One region of the Enterococcus sp. AZ128 genome, then DNA from elsewhere that is predicted to be linked to it. Evidence: predicted binding sites of a transcription regulator. Region 1 holds the regulator's gene; the other holds the start of a gene.
What was found. Region 1 encodes HrcA, which represses chaperone genes, less so after heat shock. Its sites were predicted from a motif close to TTAGCACTCNNNNNNNNNGAGTGCTAA; they were not measured.
Positions count from the first base shown of each region.

Region 2: the regulator HrcA is predicted to act here: its motif matches at 1,593-1,619, upstream of groES (co-chaperone GroES).

Region 1 covers NZ_JBIORZ010000001.1:1,521,345-1,533,738, forward strand. The annotation lists gene mprF (bifunctional lysylphosphatidylglycerol flippase/synthetase MprF) at 1-808, shown strand, start outside; gene IGI38_RS07440 (hypothetical protein) at 1,178-1,912, shown strand; gene IGI38_RS07445 (plasmid pRiA4b ORF-3 family protein) at 1,977-2,954, opposite strand; gene dnaJ (molecular chaperone DnaJ) at 3,046-4,206, opposite strand; gene dnaK (molecular chaperone DnaK) at 4,357-6,186, opposite strand; gene grpE (nucleotide exchange factor GrpE) at 6,237-6,797, opposite strand; gene hrcA (heat-inducible transcriptional repressor HrcA) at 6,828-7,868, opposite strand; gene hemW (radical SAM family heme chaperone HemW) at 7,991-9,139, opposite strand; gene IGI38_RS07475 (LPXTG cell wall anchor domain-containing protein) at 9,312-9,794, opposite strand; gene IGI38_RS07480 (hypothetical protein) at 9,770-10,183, opposite strand; gene IGI38_RS07485 (LCP family protein) at 10,347-11,240, opposite strand; gene IGI38_RS07490 (histidine phosphatase family protein) at 11,538-12,110, opposite strand; gene cobS (adenosylcobinamide-GDP ribazoletransferase) at 12,107-12,394, opposite strand, start outside.
Region 2 covers NZ_JBIORZ010000001.1:408,026-420,419, forward strand. The annotation lists gene IGI38_RS01860 (NAD(P)-dependent oxidoreductase) at 118-738, opposite strand; gene IGI38_RS01865 (lysostaphin resistance A-like protein) at 817-1,458, opposite strand; gene groES (co-chaperone GroES) at 1,657-1,941, shown strand; gene groL (chaperonin GroEL) at 1,964-3,592, shown strand; gene IGI38_RS01880 (IS1182 family transposase) at 3,755-5,158, shown strand; gene IGI38_RS01885 (FAD-dependent oxidoreductase) at 5,522-8,437, shown strand; gene IGI38_RS01890 (DUF1827 family protein) at 8,593-8,952, shown strand; gene IGI38_RS01895 (nicotinate phosphoribosyltransferase) at 9,164-10,636, shown strand; gene nadE (ammonia-dependent NAD(+) synthetase) at 10,652-11,476, shown strand; gene IGI38_RS01905 (sulfatase-like hydrolase/transferase) at 11,776-12,394, shown strand, end outside.

The DNA of each region.
Region 1 (12,394 bases):
AGTAGATCGGTATAACTATTTACCAGTATTTTACGAAAATAGCGAAGAAATGGTTATGATTCTTCATGAGTTCGGTTACGATTTTATCAAGTTTGGAGAACGTGCTCATGTCCATCTTCCTGACTTTACATTGAGCGGAAAAAAGATGAAAGGACAACGATCGAGCTTCAACAAAGTTCTAAAGGAAGGGTACCATTTTGACGTCATCAAACCACCCTTCTCTTCAGACACAATAGCAAACTTGAGAGTTATTTCTGACGAATGGCTAAATGGACGCAAAGAAAAAGGTTTCTCTCTTGGTTTTTTCTCGGAAGATTATCTACAGCGTGCACCAATTGCTGTTATAAAGAACAGTGAACAAGAAATTGTCGCCTTCGCAAACTTTATGCCGACCTATACTAATAATATCGGGACAATCGATTTAATGCGGCACAGTCCTGAGAAAGCCCCAAGCGGAACAATGGATTTTCTTTTCATCAATCTATTCCAATATATGCGTGATGAGATGGGAATAGAATATTTTGATCTAGGTATGGCACCTTTAGCGAATGTCGGGACTTCACGCAAAAGTTTTACTCAAGAACGAATCGCATATTTAGTCTATAATTTTGGTTCACGCTTCTATTCTTTTGGCGGGTTAAAGGAATATAAGGATAAATACGCGAACGAATGGCTTCCAGAGTATGTTTTATATTCACGTGATAGTTGGATCGGTTATGTCATGATCGCCTTATTAATTACCGATAACGCACCTGTTCAGGATGAGAAAAAGTATCGTGGTCTCCATCGTTTCATCTTTAGGGATTAGCAACTTCGATTCTGAAGTTGCTTTTTTTGTATTGACAAGTCCAAAAATTCCGGCTAGAATGAACCACAATATAAATCAAAATCAGTTTGGAGCGTTTATTATGAATCATTTGATCTCTGCACAACTGAATAATTTTTACTTTAGCTATTTTAGATAAGTTTGTATTCGCGTTTCATGGATACAGACACTTAAGTTTGTATCTATGATGGCTAAAGCTTTTAAAGCTGACTTGTTGCCACGTAGATGAAAATCTATTGTGGCTTTTTATTTTCATTTTATGAAGCTCATTGTAGATTTTCAAAATCTATAATGAGCTTTTTTTCTGTAGTGATGCTAAATGAATATCAATAAAACATTGGAGGAATCGATATGAAATCTGTACCGAAAAATTTAATTAAAGTAGATGGTATTTCCGCAATCGGCAGTTATACAGCTTCTCTCTGGACAAATAAAAAAATTGTTCTGATTAGTGATAATGAAGCTTTTGGAACTTATGGCGCGCAAACACTCCAATACCTGTCAATTTTCGGTTTCGAAGTGCAGACTTTGATTTTAAGCGACATTATTTATTCAACCAATACAGCAAATCTGGTTTACGAATTCTTAAATAATCAAAATATGACTCAAACAGATGGAATTATTGGTTTGGGAAATGAGGCTCTTTGTCAGTTGAGTGGGTATGTAGCAGCAACTTACCGTGATGGTCTTTCACTAATTCAAATACCGACAACTTTAATTGGGCAGCTAACAATTTCCAAACAAAAGCAAGCCTGTTTATTAAATCCACAGGCAAAACAACTACAGTCGGTGACAATAGAACCAGACGGGATTATTATCGATACGAAATTGAGCGATAACGTTTCTCAAGAAGAATTAAAATCTGCACAAACATTAATGCTTAACTTAGGACTTTCACAAGACCACGATTGCCGCTGCGAACTAAGAAAAAAAAATCAGATTATTGGACACCAATTGAACTATAAAAAATTACTCGACGGACTGCCTTCTAACATCTTATTCACAAAAAAAGTAAGCCTTGGATTATCTTTAAAAAATCTACATAGTCGATCGCTTTCACACTTTGACGTTCATCCTAAGTATTAAAAAAATAAGAGCCTAGGAAAATTTATCCTAGACTCTTACCAAAGTGTCTCTTACTAACCGCATATTATTCTTGTTCCAATCGCTCGTTTATCGAAGCTAAATCAAACGATACCCATAAACCTTCTCCCCGTGAATCTTCGGCGGGAGTGTCATTTTTTGCTTTCACGCACCTTGCATGATTCAGTCGTTCAGAATCATCTAAAACAACTTTTTCAACAATAATTTGATGATCCCAATCGCAACCAAAATCATAGATATATTCGATTTTTGTCCCCTCTTGAAAATCTTCATCAATCAAACGATGCTCTTCTGCAAATTGCGACATCTCTAATTCATTAGGACCAATCATCTTCGTACGGTCAACGAAGAAACCATGAAGATGGCTGTTCTCCCAACTAAAAGCTGCTTGCAGAATCCGATGAAGGCGTTCATAGGAAGTTCCTGAAGGAATTTGAAGTCTACGCCAAATAGGCGGCCGGAAACCTTTTAAATCTACACGAATAACATAACTGGAGACCTCAGCCTTATGTTGTTTAGGAAAATTCAAGATGTTATCAGGAATATTTTTTTTCGGCGGTTCTTCAAGATCGTAATGTTCAACATTATACGGATCTTCTACCTCAAAATTCCCTTCGCGCCACTCATCCATGATTGATAACTTAGTTTTTGACCAATAGTTCGGATTACTCATACGAGTTAAAAAGGTTGTCTTATTAAGATAAATGAAATATTGCATATCTTTACATTGTTCTTCAGTAATTATCTTCTCATGATACAAAGCACTGTAAAGATCCAACAAAATTTGATAGGCGTAAAAACTTTCGTCAATAAACAGCGGCATATGTTTAGGCATATGATGAATCAGAGCATCCTTAACAGTCGCTTCATCCATTAATCTGTCACTAAGTTTACCTTTATCAACAAAACTTAAAAAGAATTCTACCGTGCGAATAAGGCCATCTGGTTCAGCCAGCCCTCCAGCAATAAAATAATGCATCATGTCTCTGGTCATCCGATCAAATAATTTATCCAATTTATCCATGAGAACCTCCTTCAACACTTATTCTCTTCTTACATAATAGTAAAAGAAAAAAGAGGTCCAATCAATAGAGAATTGATTGGACCTCCAATTTTTATTTCTTACCGCCAAAGGCATCCTTCACCTTACCAAAGAAACCTTCTTCTTTTTGTTCACTAACAGTTTGTCCGCCAGCCTCTGCAAATGCTCGCAAAGCATCTCGTTGCTTATCGTTCAAGTTTTTAGGTGTAATAACCTTAACTGTTACTTGTTGATCACCATTCGTATTACCACGAAGTCTTGGTGCTCCCTTGCCACGAAGTCGGAACTTAGCACCCGTTTGTGTTCCAGCGGGGATTTTCAGTTTAACATCTCCATGAACAGTCGGCACATTAATTTCATCCCCTAAAGCTGCTTGCACAAAACTCAAAGATAATGTGTAATAAATTTCCCCACCATCACGGTCAAAGATGTCGCTTTGTTTCACTTTAAAGACAACATATAAATCACCATAAGGTCCGCCATTTATTCCGGCTTCCCCTTGATCTGCTAAACGCATTTGTTGTCCATCTTCAACACCAGCAGGAACTTTTACCTTGACTGTATGAGGCCGTTTTTCATGCCCTGAACCATGACAGGTCGGACAAGGTTCTTTAATTTCTTTCCCAGTCCCATGACAAACATCACATGTTTGTCGACTCATCACACGTCCCAGCGGTGTCTGATGTTCCACATTGATCGAACCTGAACCATGACATTTATGACAAACTTCTGGTTCTGTACCTGGCTTCGCACCGTTCCCGTTACAAGTATGACAGGTTTCCTCACGGTTGTACTTGATATCTTTTTCCACACCAAAAATGGCTTCCTCAAACTCCAAATTGATCGAGTATTGTAAATCAGCGCCTTGCCTTGGTGCTTTAGGATCCGCCTGGCGTGAACCTCCGCCGCCAAAAAAAGATTCAAAAATATCTTCAAACCCAAATCCGCCTGCTCCGCCAAAGCCACCAGCACCTCCGAAACCACCTGCTCCGCCTGCTCCAAAATTTGGATCAGTTCCTGCGTGCCCATATTGGTCGTAAGCCGCACGTTTCTGTGGATCACTCAAAATTTCATAAGCTTCAGAAATTTCCTTAAACTTTTCCTCAGCGTCAGCTTCTTTATTAATATCAGGGTGATACTGCTTGGAAAGCTTGCGGTATGCCTTTTTTATTTCATCATCCGAAGCGCCTTTTTGCACCCCAAGGACTTCGTAATAATCCCGTTTTGTAGCCATTGGCTTCCCTCCATAATTTCATAGAATCGTTAGTATTGTATCACACTCAAAATCGATACGATACTTTTCTTGGATTTTTTTCTAAAGGAATCACCAACCTTGAAAGAAAAAAGGCCAAAGCGATGACTTTGGCCTTTATCAACGAATCAATTATTTGTCGTCATCGTTAACTTCTTCAAAATCAGCATCTACGACATCATCCGCGCCGCCTTGAGCTGCGTTTGGATCAGCCTCTGCTTGTTGTTGAGCTGCTTGTTCGTAAAGTTTAACCGTTAAGTTTTGTACGATTTCGTTCAACGCATCGCGTTTCACTTTCATATCTTCAATATCATTCGCTTCAACTGCCGCTTTCAATTCGTCGCGCGCATCTTCCGCTTTCTTCACTTCATCAGCGTCAACTTTACCTTCTAATTCTTTCAATGTTTTATCAACAGAGAATAGCAAAGCATCAACGTCATTACGTAGATCCACTTCTTCTTTACGAGCTTTATCTGCATCAGCATTTGCTTCGGCATCTTTCACCATACGTTCGATTTCGTCGTCTGATAAACCAGATGAAGATTTGATCGTGATTTTTTGTTCTTTTTGTGTTCCTAAATCTTTCGCAGATACATTTACAATACCGTTTTTGTCGATATCAAATGATACTTCGATTTGAGGGATTCCCCGTGGTGCAGCAGGAATATCAGTTAATTGGAAACGACCTAACGTTTTGTTGTCAGCAGCCATTGGACGTTCACCTTGCAAGACATGGATGTCTACAGCAGGTTGGTTGTCAGCAGCTGTTGAGAATACTTGTGATTTGCTTGTTGGGATCGTCGTATTGCGGTCGATCAATTTAGTGAACACGCCGCCCATTGTTTCGATACCTAATGATAATGGAGTTACGTCTAGTAAAACAACGTCCTTCACATCACCAGTGATAACGCCACCTTGAATTGCAGCACCCATAGCTACAACTTCGTCTGGGTTTACTGATTTGTTTGGTTCTTTTCCGGTTTCTTTACGTACCGCCTCAACAACTGCAGGAATACGAGTTGAACCCCCAACCAAGATAACTTCATCAACCTCTGATTGAGATAAACCAGCATCTTTTAACGCTTGGCGTACTGGTGCTTTAGTGCGTTCTACTAAGTCGGCAGTGATTTCATCGAATTTAGCACGAGAAAGTGTCGTTTCTAAGTGCAATGGCCCCGCATCACCAGCTGTAATAAATGGCAAGCTGATTTGCGTTGAGCTGACACCAGATAAATCTTTTTTCGCTTTTTCAGCGGCATCTTTTAGACGTTGCATAGCCATTTTATCTTTAGATAAATCAATGCCGTTTTCTTTCTTGAAGTCAGCAACTAAGTAGTCAATGATCTTGTTATCAAAGTCATCCCCACCAAGACTATTGTCACCAGCAGTAGATAATACGTCAAACACGCCATCTCCTAATTCAAGGATTGAAACGTCGAAAGTACCACCACCAAGGTCAAATACTAAGATTTTTTCGTCTTTATCTGTTTTATCTAAACCATATGCCAAAGCTGCTGCAGTTGGTTCATTGACAATACGCTCAACTTCTAAACCAGCAATTTTACCAGCATCTTTTGTTGCTTGACGTTGTGAGTCATTGAAGTAAGCAGGAACTGTGATAACTGCTTTCTCAACCTTTTCACCTAAATAGTCTTCTGCAAATCCCTTAATATATTGTAATACCATCGCAGAAATTTCTTGTGGTGTATAAGATTTGCCATCTGCTTCTACTTTATAGCCAGCTTCACCCATATGACGTTTAATAGATGAAATCGTATGCGGATTTGTCACAGCTTGACGTTTTGCTACTTCACCGACTTGGATCTCACCATTTTTGAATGAAACAACTGAAGGCGTTGTACGATTTCCTTCTGGGTTAGTGATGATTTTAGCTTCTCCGCCTTCTAAGACAGCGACTGCTGAGTTTGTTGTACCTAAGTCAATACCAATAATTTTACTCATAGTTGAAAATCTCCTTTTCGTTATATGTTTAGTTTAGTAGTTTATATATTTTATTGAGCTACGATCACCATTGCTGGACGCAAAACACGATCATGTAGCTGATACCCTTTTTGTAAGACATTAACAATTGTCTCAGGTTTTACATCATTCTCGGCTGGTACTGTTTGAACTGCTTGATGAAGATTTGGATCAAAGGTTTTACCTTCAGCTTCAATTTCAGTAATCCCTTCTTCTTTTAAAGCAACAGTTAAACTTTCAAGCACCATTTCCACACCCTTTTTCAGGCCGACACCTTGATCATCTGAAACCTCAGTTGCCAGAGCTCTTTCTAGATTATCGATCGCCGGCAATAGTTTCTTGCCAAGATCTTGCGAACGATAGCGAACGAGTTGTTCTCGTTCATTCTTATTGCGATTAGACATATTTGCGATCTCAGCGCGAGCTCGCAAAAATTTATCTTCCATCTCGCTGAATTTGTTCGTTAATTCTTCAACTTCAGAGACTTCTGGGATATCAATGTCTTCCGCTTCTTTTTCAGTCGAATCATTTTCAGTTGCTTCAGCATCTTCTAACTCTTCTTCAACTTTTTGTTTCTTTTCTTTTGCCACTATACATTCTTCCTTTCTTTTTAGGAATCGTTTCTAATGATATAAATCCAAAGAACGATAATAATCGTCCAATGCACTTGTCAACTCGTATCGGAAAACTTCCAATAATCCAAAAATCTTTGAATAAGGCATTGATGTCGGTCCCAATAACGCAATTGTTCCCCGGCCATGACCTTGAATTTCATAATTTGCCTGAATCATACTCAAGTGATCAAACAAATCATTTCCCATTTCGGTTCCGATTCGAACATGAATGTTGTTATCCGACGGCAACAACAATTGTGTTAGTTCATCGGAATTTTGCATCAATGAATACATCGATTTGACATGATTAAAGTCTTGATCAGGATTAAAATTCAAAATATTCATTCGTCCACTTACAAAGACTTTATCTTCAAAAGCATCATTTAAAATAACATCAAACAAGTTGCTGATACCTTCGGTTGTTTGAAAATAACGATGTAAGATCATTGGGATTTCAGTTCTCAATTTTTGGTAGACACTCATCAACGGTTGCCCAACTAAACGGTCATTGATGATTCGAACCATTTTTTCCAAGTCTTGACTGTCTACATTTTCAGGTATGCGAAAAACTTGGCTCTCGACATTTCCCTTATCTGTAACAATAATCGCCAAGATTTGCCGGTCATTTAGTGGTACGATTCGAAAACCGGTCAATGTCCGATCTTTCATTTCAGGACCTAGTGAAAACGCCGTATAGCTAGTAACTTGTGAAAGTATTTTTGCCGATTGTTGAATGATATCATCTATTTCATGGATATCCTTCTTTAACGACCTGCGGATCTGATCTACTTCTTGATTACTCACCTTTGATGGCGTCAACAGATAATCCACATAATATCGATAGCCTAAAGCCGACGGAATTCTTCCAGATGAAGAATGAGTTTTCTCTAATAGCCCCGACTCTTCTAAAGCTTTCATATCATTGCGGATAGTCGCAGAACTTGCTTTTACGCCTTCTTCCATTAAACTTTTTGAACCAACCGGTTGCCCCGTATTGGTAAAGTCTTGGATGATCAAGCTGAGAATCAGTTTTTGCCTCTCTGTTAACATTCTTCTCATCCTTTAGTTAGCACTCTTTCTTTTTAAGTGCTAACTCGATTATTAATATACCAACAACTTCTATATAAGTCAAGGGAAAATTATAAAAAATTAGCACTCTCGGTTAGAGAGTGCTAATTGCCATTGCTTAATAAAAATTCTTCAAAAACATCATTCCCTCGAAACAAACCCTCCTCAGTCAAATAAACCCTTGAATTTGTTTCTGTTATCAACTTTTGCAATTTCAATTTTTCTATCACATCACCATACACATCCGTCAAACTTAGACCAAAACGACTTTCGAAAATGGCTTTATCAACACCTAAAATTTTTCTTAAGCCTAGAAACATCTCCTCTTCGATCTGTGCTTGTTGAGTTAAAACCTCTTCCTCCAATACAGGAAGCTGATCATTTTTCAGTGACTTTAAGTAATGTTGGATTGGTCCACGATTTTTATAGCGTCGGTTTCCAAGATACCCGCTAGCTCCTGCTCCAAGACCAAAGTAATTTTGATTATTCCAGTAAACTAGATTGTGCTGGCTTTCAAAACCAGGTTTTGCAAAATTACTGATTTCGTATTGCTTTCGTCCCGCTTGTTCCATTGCTTCAATTGTTTCTGCGTACATCTGGGCTTCCAGATCTTGTTCTGGAAGATGCATTTTTCCTCTTCTAACCCAATTCATAAACATCGTTTGATTTTCTAAAATCAATGAATACAACGCGTAATGGGGCAAATCTAATGCTAAAGCTCGCGTCACAGTATCCCGAAAGCTTTCCAAGCTCTGACCAGGCAGCGCATAAATCAAATCAATTGTCACGTTGCGAAAATCTTTTTCTTCTAATAATCGAATCGTGTCATATACATCCTGTGCGGTATGCTTGCGTCCAATCTTTTTTAGCAATCGGTCATCAAATGTTTGAACACCCATTGAAAGGCGATTGACCCCGAAGTTTTTCATTACTTCTAATTTATCCGCAGTTAAATCGCCAGGATTCGCCTCAACTGTAAATTCCCCATCACTATAAGGAAGAATTTCTCGCAACCCGCTTAATAAACGATCTAACTGAGTAGCATTCAACGACGTAGGTGTACCACCTCCGACATAGAGTGTTTCCATTTTCTCGACTGGGTTTTGTCTTAAAGCTAAGCGTGCCTCTTTCAACAACGCTTCGATATATTCATCAACAGGCTGTCCTTCAAGAAAGACTTTGTTGAAGTCGCAGTAGTAACAAATATGTTCACAAAACGGGATGTGAATGTAGGCTGAAGTAGATTTTGTCATCTCGTTCCTCTTTCTAAGTAGTAGTAACAGACGTATTCTATCATACATCTCTTTGTTAGAAACAAACACTTGCTTTTATCCAGCATTCCTAATGTAATAATTAAACAAAAAAAAGACTAGATGATCCTGCGTAATTTATTTCAGGTCATCAAGTCTTGATTTTTTATTTTATTTACAGATTTTTTCGCGTGTAGAAAAAAATGATACTTCCAATAATTCCAAAGCCGATTAATGAAAGAAAATTATTGGCCTGATCATTTGTTTTAGGGTATTCCGTTGCCTGTGGTATTGTCTTTTTTTGTTGAGAGTCAGCAGCATTTTCTGTTGGTACAGACATTTTGACGGGCGTTTGTTCAACCTTTGTTCCGTTCGCCGAAAGGTCGTCACCGGCTGAATCAAGAACTGCCTTAATTCGATTGATGCTGCCTTCGATATCGCCCGTGCGATTTTCAACAGCTGAAACAGCTGCTTGTGTGTTTTCTGTTCCTTCAGCTAGTTGACCACTTAATGCCTGTGCATTGCTTTTAGCCTTTGAAACACTTTGATCAATTGTTGTACGATCGGCATGCAATTGTTCCTGCAATTTTTCAACCTCTGCGATCCTTCGATTAAAATCAGCTCGTGCTTGATCTAATTTTTTTGGGTCAGTAACCATTGATTTTCAACTTTGTCGTAATCCTCTTGAATACGACCATTTACCTCATTAAAATGATTTTGAAAATTGTTGTGGGACTGATCTAGTTGCCCTTTAATCGTTGTGAAATCATTATGAATAGCCTCATGGTGTTTCTGAGAACGCTTTTGGACCTTAGCAACATCTTGGACGATCTGTTTTTGATGCACTTCAAATTGTTGCTGCGCCAATTTCAAAACAGTCTCTATTTCTGCCTGTCTGTTTGCTGAATCGTCAGAAGCAGCTGGACTATTGATCGTTTCCGACAACGCGGATTTTGGACTATCTGCACTTGCAAAGGCTTCTGTGTTAAACCCAAACAAGCTTGTAGCGAATCCACTACATAATACAAATAAAGCTAGTTTCTCCATTATTTATTTCATCCCCTCGACAAGGATTATAGCTAATACCATGCAAATCTGTTAATAAACAAATTGACCGATTTGTCTAAAAATTTGATGCCCGTTCCTTTTCGACAAAATACAAAAAGCCAGCGAGTATCCGTTGGCTTAAAAAATTTCAGGTTTTATTCGACTATTCTGTTAAAAACGTTTGAATTGCTTTTGCATTTGCTGCGGTATCTAACGCTAAAACACTGCCACTTGGCGTATCATTGTTGAATTCCCACGTTTTATCGATCGGTACAGCAAGTGATTCAATTTTTTCCGTATCACCTAAAGCAAAATCTTTTCCTACTCTCAAAATTGTACTTTCAGATAGATTTGTATCGACATATCCCAATAGCTTTCCAGTTGTTTTTGGCAATTTACTTAATGAAGTAACGGTGGTGACTTGTTGTGAGATGGCCGAGAGCACTTGTTGCTGTCGGCGGATTCGCCCAAAATCTCCTTCCTCGTCTTCACGGAATCGAGAATACTGTAACAAGGTATTTCCGTCCATTTTCTGTTTGCCCGCTTTAATAAATACTTGATCCAAATCTAGATTCTTCTCCGCATCAATGGTCACACCCTTGGGAAACAGGCTATCAGTAGCTTCTTTAAAATGATCGAAATTTATCGTGACATAATATTCAATTGGAAGATTAAAGTTCTCTTTAAGCGTTTTACGCACCAGTTCAATTCCGCCGTACGAATACGCCGCATTGATCTTGTCCTTCCCATGACCAGGAATGTCAACATAGCTATCGCGCATAATTGAGATTAACTTTGGTTGTTTTCTTTTTTGATCGTAATGAGCAATCATCAGAGAGTCTGATCGACCACGATCTTCTCCCCGAGAATCAGTCCCAATAATCAAAATGTTCAAATCATTCTGATCGGGAGCTTCTTCTCCGTTGAAAGGAATCGTTTGCTTCGACTGAACATTTTTTGTCGATTCATAGCCTTGTAAAAATGAAAAAATTAGGTAACATTCAAAAACTAACAGTATCCCTAAAATAATTAAGATCACGCGCTTAAAAGCATTCATTCGAAATCCTCACTTTAAAATAGAAAGGCAAGCACTTAAATTATCGAGCCTGCCGATTGATCAAAAAACCTAAAGTCCTCTAAACTACCCATCCAGTTTATACCAAAACTATTCATCTCCATCATTTGCATAAACTTTTTACGATTTTTTTATAAACTCTTTTTATTCCTAATATTAATGATTAGAATATTAAAAAAAACAAAAAAACCGTTAAATGCTACACGGTTAATCGTTACGTCTTTATTTGAGACATTTTGCAGTTAACAAAATTCATTAGTCGATATATAAGAATAACAGCTACTTATTCCACTCAATTACCTTCGTAATCAAGTCCCCAACCTCCACCAGCGTATAGTTCCCTTGCTCTAGGGCGATTTCCCAGAATTCGTATTCTGGAAACCAGTTTTTCAAAATGACTCTCAGCACACCAAGATGTCCTACAATTACAAAGTCTTGCTTTTTTTGAAGCATCTTTTCCAAGCATCCTAAAACACGTTGCTGGAAATCTGAAAAATTTTCCGCATTTGTCGGTGTCATCTCAAAAGGAGACGATAACCACTTTTGCCATTCCTCTGGAAATTTTTCATTAATTTGATTCGCATCCAACCCTTCCCACAAACCAAAATCTTTTTCATCGAACTCTTTCAAGGTAATTTTCTTTTGGCTTGGAAAGATCAATTCTGCTGTTTCGATTGTTCGTTTCAAACTGCTTGTATAGATTGGTACCTCAAGACTCATTCCCGCCAATTTTTCATTCAGCAAATACGCCTGTTGAATCCCAGCTTCGTTCAACGGTACATCTGTCTTTCCATAAAATAAATGTTTTCGATTGTATTCTGTTTCTCCATGTCGAATCAAAACGATCTTCATAAAAAACCTCGCATTAGAATTAGAGTCAATAGAAACACCATTTGAGAGATTGGAGAGCAAGCACCTAAGGTATCACCATTAAACCCACCAACCTTAGTCATGACCAATTTACGATAAAGCCAAGCAACCAAAATATTGGCGATATAACATGCAATTCCTACCCTGCCTAAAAAGAGCAGAAATACTAAAAAAGAAAACAACTGACAAAATAAGACATTTTGCTTCTTTACATTTAAAAAGGTAGTGCCCAACCCCTGAGCATTACTTCCAGCATACTGCATTTG
Region 2 (12,394 bases), 1.1 Mb from region 1:
TGTCATTTTTCATTTTTTAACATGAACGAGCGGTGTTTTGTAAGGCAGATACTAGAAGAGTCGTTTCATTTCGTAATTTAAAAAGGAGTGCTTATTCTAAAGCAATGGCAGAATACTTTAGCTATAGACACTAAAATGTTGATTCAAGTGTCGCGGTTCGATAACTTCATCAATTAAAGCAATCGCATAATCTGCCATGCTAATCTCGCTTTTTCCTTTCGCATTCTTTTGCAGTTGGTCATCGCTTAGTTTGTAGTGGCCGGTACGTTTACCATCTGGCACAAAATTTGCGGCCGGACTTAAGTAGGTCCAGTTTAATTGCTGAGCTGCTTTCAATTCTAGAAATGCTTGATACATGTTATAAGCGGTTGGATAGTAGACAGCTTTCGGATCGGATAGATCAATCATGCGATGATCTTTATCAATAAATAAAGACGAGGCGCCTCCGACGATGATCAAGCGAGTGTCGGTACCATGCAAAATAGTGCTGAGATGTTTTAAAGAAGTTTTATGCAATTCTTCTTGTCCAACTGGAGGACGAAAAGCATCGATCACTACGTCAAAAAAATCCACATCATTTTTTGTAAGCTCAAATAAATCTTTGACTAGAATCGGTACCTTTACTTTAAGTTTTTCTGGGTGACGAACAATTGCTGTGACAGCTAAATTACGATTCAATGCTTCTTCTAAAATCAATGAGCCGGCGTTTCCGGTGGCACCAATAATAGCTACTTTCATTAAAAAACCTCCTTAGACTATTCTTACTTATAGTCTAAGGAGGTTTTTATAAAATAGCAAAAGATTCGTGTTAGCTTTTTAAGACTGAAGTGCTAATTGTGTAAGTATCACTAGGAGATTCATGCCAACATGAGTAATCATGGAGGTCCAAATACGTCCGCTATAACGATACATTCCACAGAATAAGAAACCAAGGCCAGCGTACAATAAATAATGTCCGTCGTTATGAGCGAAGGCAAAAAGTACGGAACTTAAAAGCGCAGGCAGGAAGAACCCGAATCTTTTTTCTAATGAACCAAAGATCGCCCGCCGAAAAACAAATTCTTCCATGATCGGTCCAGCAATCGTCGTTGCTAAAATAAAAATCATATTGTTCATGATTAACTGGACAATATTTTGCGTATTTTGTGAAGTAACAGATTGACCTAATAAGCGTTGCTCAATTTGTAAAATAACCATCTGCAGCAATAAAGATGCCGGAATGCCAACAACGCCAATCAAAATAGTGATCAGAAAGTTTTTCTGCCGTTTTTCTAATCCGAAGATCTGAGATTTGAAACGATAAAAAATCATTAATACAGCACCAAGAAAATACGCCAGCGTTGTTAGTTGAATAATTTGTGATTGATCAGCTTGGAAGAGGCGTAGAAAGACAATTGGTGAGAACAGAACTATTCCATAAGTAAAGATTGTAATAAAGCTATATTTTTTTTCGCTCATTATTTTTCCTTCCTAAACATTTATTGTCCCCAAGTATAACATATCTTACTTAAAAACTTAGTGAAAGAAAAATTCAAAAAAGCAATCGAAGGACTTGCAAAAAGAAACAAAAATGGTATGATAAGAATTGTGAGTTAGCACTCTATAACTAAGAGTGCTAACGACTTGAAAATTCATTACTAGTTGGAGGGATTTATTGTGTTAAAACCATTAGGTGATCGTGTCATTCTTGAAGTAACTCAAGAAGAAGAAAAAACAGTTGGAGGGCTAGTCTTAGCTTCTGCTGCCAAAGAGAAACCCCAAACAGCGAAAATTGTGGCTGTTGGTGAAGGCAATGTGTTGGAAAACGGTCAAAAAAGTCCAATGCCAGTAGCTGTTGGTGATACGGTAATGTTTGAAAAATATGCTGGTACAGAAGTGAAATATGAAGGCAGTGAATATTTGATTATCGCTGCAAAAGATATTATGGCAATCGTTGAATAAAAAATAATGAGGTGAAAGAATTATGGCAAAAGATATTAAATTTTCTGAAGATGCACGTGCGGCAATGCTCCGCGGTGTGGACAAATTAGCTGATACTGTAAAAGTAACATTAGGACCAAAAGGACGTAATGTTGTTTTAGAAAAATCTTATGGTTCTCCATTGATTACAAATGACGGTGTTACGATCGCAAAAGACATCGAATTAGATGATCATTTCGAAAATATGGGAGCAAAGCTTGTTTCTGAAGTAGCTTCTAAAACAAATGATATTGCTGGAGATGGTACAACAACTGCGACAGTTCTTACTCAAGCAATTGTTCGCGAAGGGTTGAAGAATGTAACTGCTGGCGCAAACCCAATGGGTATTCGTCGCGGGATTGAACTAGCGACAAAAACTGCTGTAGAAGAACTACACAGTATTTCTAAAGTTGTCGATTCTAAAGATGCGATTGCGCAAGTAGCTGCTGTTTCTTCTGGCAGTGAAGAAGTCGGTAAATTAATCGCTGAAGCAATGGAAAAAGTTGGCAACGATGGAGTTATCACAATTGAAGAATCAAAAGGGATCGACACTGAATTAGACGTAGTCGAAGGGATGCAATTCGATCGCGGCTATTTATCTCAATACATGGTAACGGATAATGACAAAATGGAAGCTGCTTTAGAAAATCCATATATCTTGATTACTGACAAGAAAATTTCTAATATTCAAGATATCTTGCCATTGTTAGAACAAGTCTTGCAGCAATCTCGTTCATTGCTGATCATCGCTGATGATGTAGACGGTGAAGCATTACCAACGCTAGTTTTAAACAAAATCCGTGGAACATTCAATGTTGTAGCTGTTAAGGCTCCTGGTTTTGGTGATCGTCGCAAAGCAATGCTTGAAGATATCGCTGTCTTAACTGGCGCTACTGTAATCACAGAAGATCTTGGTTTAGATCTTAAAGAAGCAACGATCGAAAACTTAGGTACTGCTGGAAAAGTTGTTGTAGATAAAGACAACACTACGATTGTTGAGGGTGCTGGCGACAAAGCAGCTTTAACTGACCGTGTTGAAATGATCAAACGCCAAATTGGTGAAACAACTTCTGATTTTGACCGCGAGAAATTACAAGAACGTTTAGCCAAACTTGCTGGTGGAGTGGCTGTAGTTAAAGTAGGTGCAGCTACTGAAACAGAATTGAAAGAATTGAAATTACGCATTGAAGATGCTTTGAATTCAACACGCGCTGCTGTTGAAGAAGGGATCGTTTCTGGTGGTGGTACAGCATTAGTAAACGTGATCAAGAAAGTTTCTGAGTTAGATGCTGAAGGCGACGTGGCTACAGGGATCAAGATCGTCGTACGTGCATTAGAAGAGCCTGTTCGTCAAATTGCAGAAAATGCTGGTTTTGAAGGTTCAGTTGTCATTGATAAGCTAAAAAATGCAGATCATGGTACTGGTTTCAATGCAGCATCTGGCGAATATGTAAACATGATTGATGCAGGAATCGTTGACCCAACTAAAGTAACTCGTTCAGCTTTACAAAATGCAGCATCTGTTTCTGCATTACTATTAACAACTGAAGCAGTAGTTGCTGATAAGCCTGTTGAAGGTGGAGCTGCGGCAGCACCTGCAATGGATCCATCAATGATGGGCGGCATGATGTAATATAGAAGAATTTTCTATACTACTTGCGAAACAATTTAAGTTTGAGGACCGTGATTTAATATCACGGTCCTCAGACTGTAGACAAAGTCCACTTTATGGATGCTGTCTACAGTCTTTTCTTTTATAATAGATTTATGAAACCGAATACAAGGAGTGGTATTTATGATGTCTAAAAAAAATACGAACGGCAGAAATCAATTCGCGATGCTCACGATTGATGACCTGGTCCCTCAAGACCACCTCGTTCGAAAGATTGACGCCTCGCTTGATTTTGAATTTATTTATCCAATCGTCGAAGCCACTTACTCCGATTTAGGTAGGCCAAGTATTGATCCGGTGATTCTGATCAAATTAGTGTTTATCCAATATTTATTCGGCATCCGTTCCATGCGACAAACCATCAAGGAAGTCGACACCAATGTCGCTTATCGCTGGTTTTTAGGTTATTCTTTCGAAGAGAAAATCCCCCATTTTTCAACCTTTGGAAAAAATTACGTACGCCGGTTTAGAGAAACGACACTGTTTGAGGATATTTTTGCTTATATTTTGGAACAAGCAATTAAAGCCGGTTTTGTAACAGAAGATAATTTGTATCTTGATTCGACTCACATCAAAGCCAATGCCAATAAACATAGGTTTACGAAAGAAATGACGCATGATGAAGCGAAAGCCTATCAGGATGAACTAGAAGATGAAATCAATCGCCAACGAATCGAAGCCGGAAAACGCCCTTTTACTTTGGACTTAGAAAAGGAAGTGAAGCTGAAAGAAAGAAAAATAAGTAAGGCTGACCCGGAAAGCGGCTACTACGTCAAAGGCGAACGAGAAAAACAATTTGCTTATTCTGCCCATACCTCATGCGACGACAACGGATTTGTTCTCAGCACAATCGTGACTCCAGGAAATATTCATGACAGTCAAGTCGCGTTTCAACTCGTCAAACAATCGAAGAGACTTTTTCCAGAAATCAAACGAGTGGTTGCGGATGCCGGCTATAAGACACCAAAGTTTGTTCACTTTTTGACTCATTTGAACCTTCGGCCTTGTTTGCCTTATTCAAGGTCCAAAGGGAAAAAGGACCTGTTATTAAAAAATAAGTTTCTCTACGACGAGTATTTTGATTGTTATATTTGTCCGCAGGATCAAATGCTCAATTTTTCAACGGTTACTCGAGAAGGCTACCGAGAATACAAATCTAATCCAAAAGAATGTGTCCACTGTCCTTTACTAAAACAATGTACCAAAAGTAAGAATCATCAACGAGTCATCACAAGACATGTTTGGGGAGCTTTGATGGATGAGATAGAGCATCTTCGTCTGACAGACTTGAATAAAGCCATTTACAGAAAACGAAAAGAAACGATTGAACGAATATTTGCGGATGCAAAAGAAAAGCATGGAATGCGTTGGACCAAGTATCGAGGCTTGGAAAAAGTTGCGACGCATACGATGCTAGTGTTTGCTGCAATGAATTTAAAGAAATTGGCCACTTGGTTATGGAAAGGCAAAGAGCCTTTATTTTTTTGTTCTGAATTTCGTAAGAAATCAGATAAAAAGACGGCCTAAACTCAAATCAAGAGTTTGGGACGTCTTTTGTCTACAGTCTGAGGACCGTGATTTAATATCACGGTCCTTTTTTTGTATTCGTAGAAGATGTAGGAAATTAGTATCAATAAAAAAAATTTATTGATTCCATGAAAATAAACTATTGGAATTTATCAATTAAATTTCTTACAATGAGCGTAAGAAGGAAGCGCATTCCTTGTTCATAAATTATCAAAGAAATGATTCGATACAAATGAAACAACAGGCTTAAGTATGGAGCATAAGAATACTGGAAAACCGATACACGTTTAGCCATTCATGTGAAGTTTGTTACATATCAAAAGAGTTGGATGAATAATGCGTTTATTTTGAAAGGAGAACCATATGTTAAGAAATTTATTTGATGAGATTCCATTAGCATCCGGAGCAAGTTTTAAGAATCGTTTGTTTATGTCGCCGATGACGACTCAATCGGCCTTTTATGATGGAGAAATCACACAGCAGATTATTGATTATTATGCATTTCGCTCTGGCGATGCAGCAGCAGTTATTGTAGAAAGCTGCTTCATTGAAGACAAAGGACGTGGATTTCCAGGTGCATTAGGTGTTGATACAGATAAAAAAGTTGCTGGGTTGACCGAATTAGCAGCAGCAATCAAATCAAAAGGTTCAAAAGCAATCATGCAGATCTATCATGCAGGCCGGATGGCATGGCCGGAAATCAACGGGGGAGCAACGCCTATTTCTGCGAGCCCAGTTGCAGCATTACGACCAAATGCACCTGTTCCTCGTGAGATGACAGAAGAACAAATTCTGGAAATGATTACAATGTTTGGTGATGCGACCCGTCGAGCAATTGAAGCTGGATTTGATGGTGTAGAAATTCATGGTGCGAATACTTTTATTTTACAACAGTTCTTTTCTCCTCACTCTAATCGTAGAGAAGATCAATGGGGCGGCAGTCGTGAAAAACGTGCGAAGTTCCCATTAGAGGTCATGAAAGAGGTTCAACGAGTAGTCGAAGAACAACAGGCTGAAAATTTTATTATCGGTTATCGTTTCTCGCCAGAAGAGTTAGAAGAACCAGGAATCCATTATGAAGACACAATGTATTTGTTGAATACGCTTGCAGAGTTGCAGCCGGATTATTTCCATTTTTCAATGGGTGCTTATACACGGCCGTCAATCGTTGATTCGGATGATCCCGAACCATTGATAACTAAATATTTAGCGCAACGCTCACCTGCATTGGCACAAATTCCGATTATGGGTGTTGGCTCGATTTTGCAAAGAAAAGATGCAGAGGATGCATTAAAACTGGGATACGATCTATTAGCTGTTGGTAAAGGTTTCTTGATTGAACCAAACTGGGTAAACATGATCAAAGATGGTAAAGAAATCATTGATTATGCCCATGTCAATGCACAGCAAAAATTATTGATTCCAACGCCGCTTTGGGACTTCATGGCATACATGGTCATCGACCCAGAAGAAGAGAAACGTAAACATGAGCGATTAAAAGAATTGCAAAAAGTGAAATTGACTTTCAAACCTGGAACATATACCGTTGAAGCCAAAGGGCACAACAGCGAACTTGCAATGAATGTAACTTTCTCAGAAGAACGCATTGAAAAAATTGAGGCGGATCAAAGCAATGAATCAGAGGGATTATCAGATCAAGTGTTTATCCGTTTACCGCAGCAAATCATTGATGGTCAAACGTTAAATGTAGACGTAATCTCAGGCGCTTCGGCTTCTAGTCAAGGTTTGATTGATGGTGTGGCTGAAGCCGTTGAAATGGCTGGTGCTAGTTCAGAGGTCTTGATGGCTAGACCGAAACCAGTTGTTCAATGGTCGAAAGAGGTCATTGAAGAAGAGGCAGATGTTGTAATTGTTGGTTCTGGAGCAGCGGGAATCTCTGCGGCATTACGAGCAGACCAAATGGGGTTAAAAACGATTTTGCTTGAAAAATTGAGTTTTGTCGGCGGTGCTATTTCTATCAGCGGCGGAAATCAAGTAGTTATGGGATCAAAACTGCAAGCGGCAGCAGGAGTTTGTGATGACAGCGCTGAATGTATGGTGGAAGATTTCTTAGCTAACGGCAGCGGCCTAAATGTTCCTGAACTCCTAACAGCGCTGGCTGAAAATGTTGGAGAAACCACTGATTGGGTTCACGAATATATGGGCGTTGACTATGACATGGAGAACGGTTTGCACACCTTAGCGGAATATCGTAAAAATCGTGAACTGGCCTATGAAGATGGTGGGCATGGCTTCGCCGCGAGTGCTAGAAAAGCGTTAGAGAGAAGCAATGTGATAAGCTATCTGCAAACGAAAGCCGAAAGTCTACTAACAGACGGCAATGGGAAAGTAACTGGTTTAACTGCTGTAGAGGATACTGGAAAACGACATAATATCCATGCACAGGCTGTGATTTTAACGACTGGCGGTTATGGAAACAATCCGAATCTGTTGAGTCATGAGTTAAACAATATCTTGTTCTATGGAACGAAATCATCGACTGGTGATGGAATAATGATGACGACAACACCAGAGTTGAATGCAGCAACACGTATGATGGAATATGGAAAAATATATCCAAATGGTGTGGAAGTTTCACAAGGTTATGCAAAATCAACGATCGGCGGAAATATCGAAGTCTTAAAACGCAATGGCTTGTTAGTAAATACTGTTGGAAAACGAGTTATCAATGAGCGAGCAAGTAACAAAGAAATTTTAGAAGTGCTTTTACAACAAGATCCACAAATGCTGTTCTTATTGATGGATGCTGAGCGTTTTGAAATATTTACTGAAGCGGTTGAAGAAGGCGGTATTACACGAGAAGACTTAGCTCGATGGATCGAAAATGAAGATGAGACACCTCAGATTTTCCAAGCGGATACATTAACTGAACTAGCTGAAAAAGCTGGCATGTCTAGTGAAAGTTTAGTCGATACAGTCGCTCGCTATAATGGCTGGGTAGAAAAGCAAAATGATGAAGATTTTGGTCGTCAATTAGAGTTTCTACAGGAAAAAGTTGGTGACGGTCCTTATTATATGATCGAACAAAAGCCGCGTTTTGCGACCACGATGGGTGGTTTAGTCGCAAATGGCGAAATGCAAGTCTTAAATCGTAATGATCAAGCGATTGAAGGTCTTTATGCTGCTGGCGAGTTAGTCGGTGGTGTAATGGGAAGTGATTCGCCTTCAGGAGCGAATAACGCATGGGCGTTAACTTCTGGTAAATTAGCGGCGGAAAGTGTCCAAAAAACAGTTCAAGTAGAATATGTGATGCAATAGAAAGTGATCCTGAGGCAAGCGCCTTAGGATTTTTTCTTTTTTTTAAAATTTTTTTTATTCCTTAAAAAAACGTTTCCTCCATATGTTAAAATAATCCTTGATAAGAAAATAAATAGGTCGTATAGACTAAAATACGTAGAATAGGAGAATGTTGAATGAAATTAATAGAAACACCATTAAATAGTAATGTTAACTTAGAAACACTATATCCTAATCTAACTAAGTACTTCTTTGATAAGCGTCAGGCTGTGAAACTGCTTAAGTTGTATGCTTATGATCGTACAAAGATTATCTATGCTGATCGTTATGACACGATTGATCTATTATTATTAAATCGCAAACGTAAAATCAGTCACAAGGAAGTGGATACAATTATTCATCGTCTGCTGAAAGTGGATCGTGAAGATGTTATCGTGAATGTCGGCTATAAAAAGCAAATCATGGACGCAGGCTTGCGGCCTAAAGAGGATTATAAAGATATCATCGCGATAGAATACAAAGTGCCGAAGGATTAAACTTTTAAAGAAAGACATCATGTCTTTCTTTTTTTTTAGGATTTACAGTGTGGATTCACTACTTAACTGGGATAGCAGATATACTAATTATCACTGAGTTTTACCATAAAATTTCTTGTATTGACGGGGAGCAAAAGGTACTACCCCAGAACTCTTGTGATATAATAAATGAAATAGTTTAAATTACTAAAAACAAATGAGGAGCATGACTATGAAAAAGTTGTACGAAGATGACAGTTTGACACTTCATACGGATCTTTATCAAATCAACATGATGAAGACTTATTGGGAGACAGGCCGGGCTGATCTTCATGCCGTATTTGAGTGTTATTTCCGCAATATGCCATTCGATAATGGCTATGTCATCTTTGCTGGATTAGAGCGTCTTGTTAAATATTTGGAAAAATTGACCTTTAGTGAAAGTGATTTGGCGTACTTATCTGAGGTTGAAAAATACCCGACAGACTTCATCGAGTATTTACGAGATTTCAAATTCGTATGTACGGTCCGTTCTGCGGTGGAAGGCGAGTTGGTCTTCAATAATGAACCGATTATTCAGGTAGAGGGACCATTACTACAGTGTCAGTTGGTAGAAACGGCGCTTCTAAACATCGTAAATTTCCAAACCCTGATCGCTACTAAAGCCGCTCGAATCAAATCAGTGATCGGTGAAGATCCATTACTGGAATTTGGTACACGACGTGCTCAAGAGCTGGATGCAGCACTTTGGGGAACAAGAGCAGCATATATCGGCGGTGCCGATGCGACAAGTAACGTGCGAGCAGGCAAGATTTTCGGGATTCCAGATAGCGGAACTCATGCTCATTCATTGATTCAATCCTACGGTAACGACTACGATGGCTTCAAAGCGTATGCTGAAACGCATCGTGACTGTGTCTTTTTAGTAGATACCTATGACACCATTAAATCAGGTGTTCCAAATGCGATTAAAGTCGCAAAAGAAATGGGTGATAAGATTAATTTCTTAGGGGTGCGAATTGATAGCGGGGACATGGCTTACATTTCAAAACGCGTACGCCAACAATTAGATGAAGCTGGTTTTCCTGATGCGAAAATTTACGCTTCAAATGATCTGGATGAGAGCACGATTCAAAACTTGAAGATGCAACACGCTAAGATCGATGTCTGGGGTGTTGGTACAAAACTTATCACTGCGTACGACCAACCAGCACTTGGCGCAGTTTTCAAACTAGTTTCAATTGAAAATGAGAACGGAGAGATGATGGATACCATCAAACTTTCCAGTAATGCAGAAAAGGTCACAACGCCAGGCAAAAAACAAGTTTGGCGTATTACTCGTAAATCTGACGGAAAGTCAGAAGGAGATTACGTGACATTGTGGGATGAGGATCCGCGGGAAGAAAAAGAAATCTATATGTTCCATCCGGTTTATCCTTATATCAATAAAACAGTGAAAAATTTCGAGGCGCGTCCAGTTCTTAAAGATATCTTTGTAGACGGGCAACGTGTTTATGAGTTGCCTGATTTAGAAGAGGTCAAACAAACTGCTAAGGAAAGTCTTGACTCATTATGGGAAGAATACAAACGTGATTTGAATCCACAAAAATATCCTGTTGATCTTTCTACAGATTGTTGGAACCATAAAAACAAAATTATGGACCAAGTACGTAAGTCTGTGGTAAAAACGGAACAAGAAGATTAAAGGAGTGGAGTTGTCATGACGTTACAAGAAGAAATCATTAAAGAGCTAGGGACCAATCCGCAGATTGATCCGCAAGAGGAAATTCGTAAAAGCGTCGAATTTCTAAAGGCATATCTTAAGAAATACTCATTCTTAAAATCACTTGTGTTAGGGATCAGCGGAGGACAAGATTCTTCATTAGCAGGTCGTCTTGCACAACTAGCAATGGAAGAAATGCGTCAAGAAACAGGGGATGACGCTTATAAATTTATCGCTGTTCGCCTACCTTATGGAGATCAAGCGGATGAGGCTGATGCCAAAAGAGCGTTAGACTTTATTAAACCGGATATTAGTTTGAGTGTAAATATCAAGGGAGCTGTTGATGCGGAAGTTGCTGCACTGGAAGAAGCAGGTGCTACCATCAGCGACTTCAATAAAGGAAATATCAAAGCACGTCAACGAATGATTACACAATATGGTATCGCAGGAGACAATCAAGGAGCCGTGATTGGAACAGACCATGCAGCTGAAAACATTACTGGTTTCTTTACGAAATTTGGTGATGGCGGTGCGGACATTTTACCGTTGTTCCGTTTGAATAAGCGGCAAGGGAAAAAATTGTTGAAGGAATTGGGTGCCGATGAAGCGTTGTATTTAAAAATTCCAACGGCCGATTTGGAAGATGGCAAACCATTGATTGCTGATGAAGTTGCATTAGGAGTTACCTATGATGATATTGATGATTACTTAGAAGGTAAGAAGATTGATTCGGAGGCACAAGCAACGATTGAAAATTGGTGGAATAAGACTCAGCACAAACGTCATTTGCCGATCACGATTTTTGATGATTTTTGGAAATAGTAATGACCTTGGCCTAGTGGAGCGCTGTCTGCACTAGGTTTTTTTGCGTAATAAATAAATGTACAGTCTGAGGATATGGAGATCGTTGTTTTCATCTTGCTGTTCTTTACTTTCCATGGTTTTCTCGCTAAAATATTTAAGATGTCTTTCAAACTTTTCATAGTTTAGGTAAAGTTTGGGAAGACTGAATTTTTTTCAGAGACAATAATGGTAAAGTAATCTTAGTTAGATGAAATACGTGATAAGCACCAAACGCATTTTTCATAGTTGAAAAATGCGTTCATGAATGGGAGAGATATATGCAAAAGCTTCGACAACTTCCTTGGCGTCAGTTACTAAAAGTGATTGGTGTGGTAGGGTTAATTATTATTTCAAATCTTTTTTTTCAACTGACCCAAAATGATTTTTCTTTTGATTTAGCATTCAAATTTGCGTTTTCTTGGCATACAGAAAAATTCTTTTTAGGCTGTTTTGTATTATTCATTTTTTATGGTTGGATCAGCAGTTTTTTAGGGTCGTTAAGGTCAGGGAGTGTATTTTATGTCTTAACGGTGACTGGTGTAGGTATTGCCAACTATTTGAAAATGAAGTATCGAATGGAGCCGATTTATCCTGATGATTTGAAAATGATCACGGAGTTTGGAATGATTCGCGATATGGTTGGGATACCTGTATTCATTTTGTTTTTACTACTTTTGGCCACCGGTATTATTTTGATTGTTTTTAGTCTGAAAAGAAGTTTAAAATTGGAAAAGAAACGTCAATGGTTCCGTCTAGGCTTTTTTATTTTGACTAGCGGCTTGCTGCTTTATGTGGGTAGTTTTAATCAAGAAGGAAATTTGTTGCGAAAGGCGTACAATAAAACGGCTTTATGGATTCCTTATAGTCAGAAGATGAATTATTACAATACTGGATTCA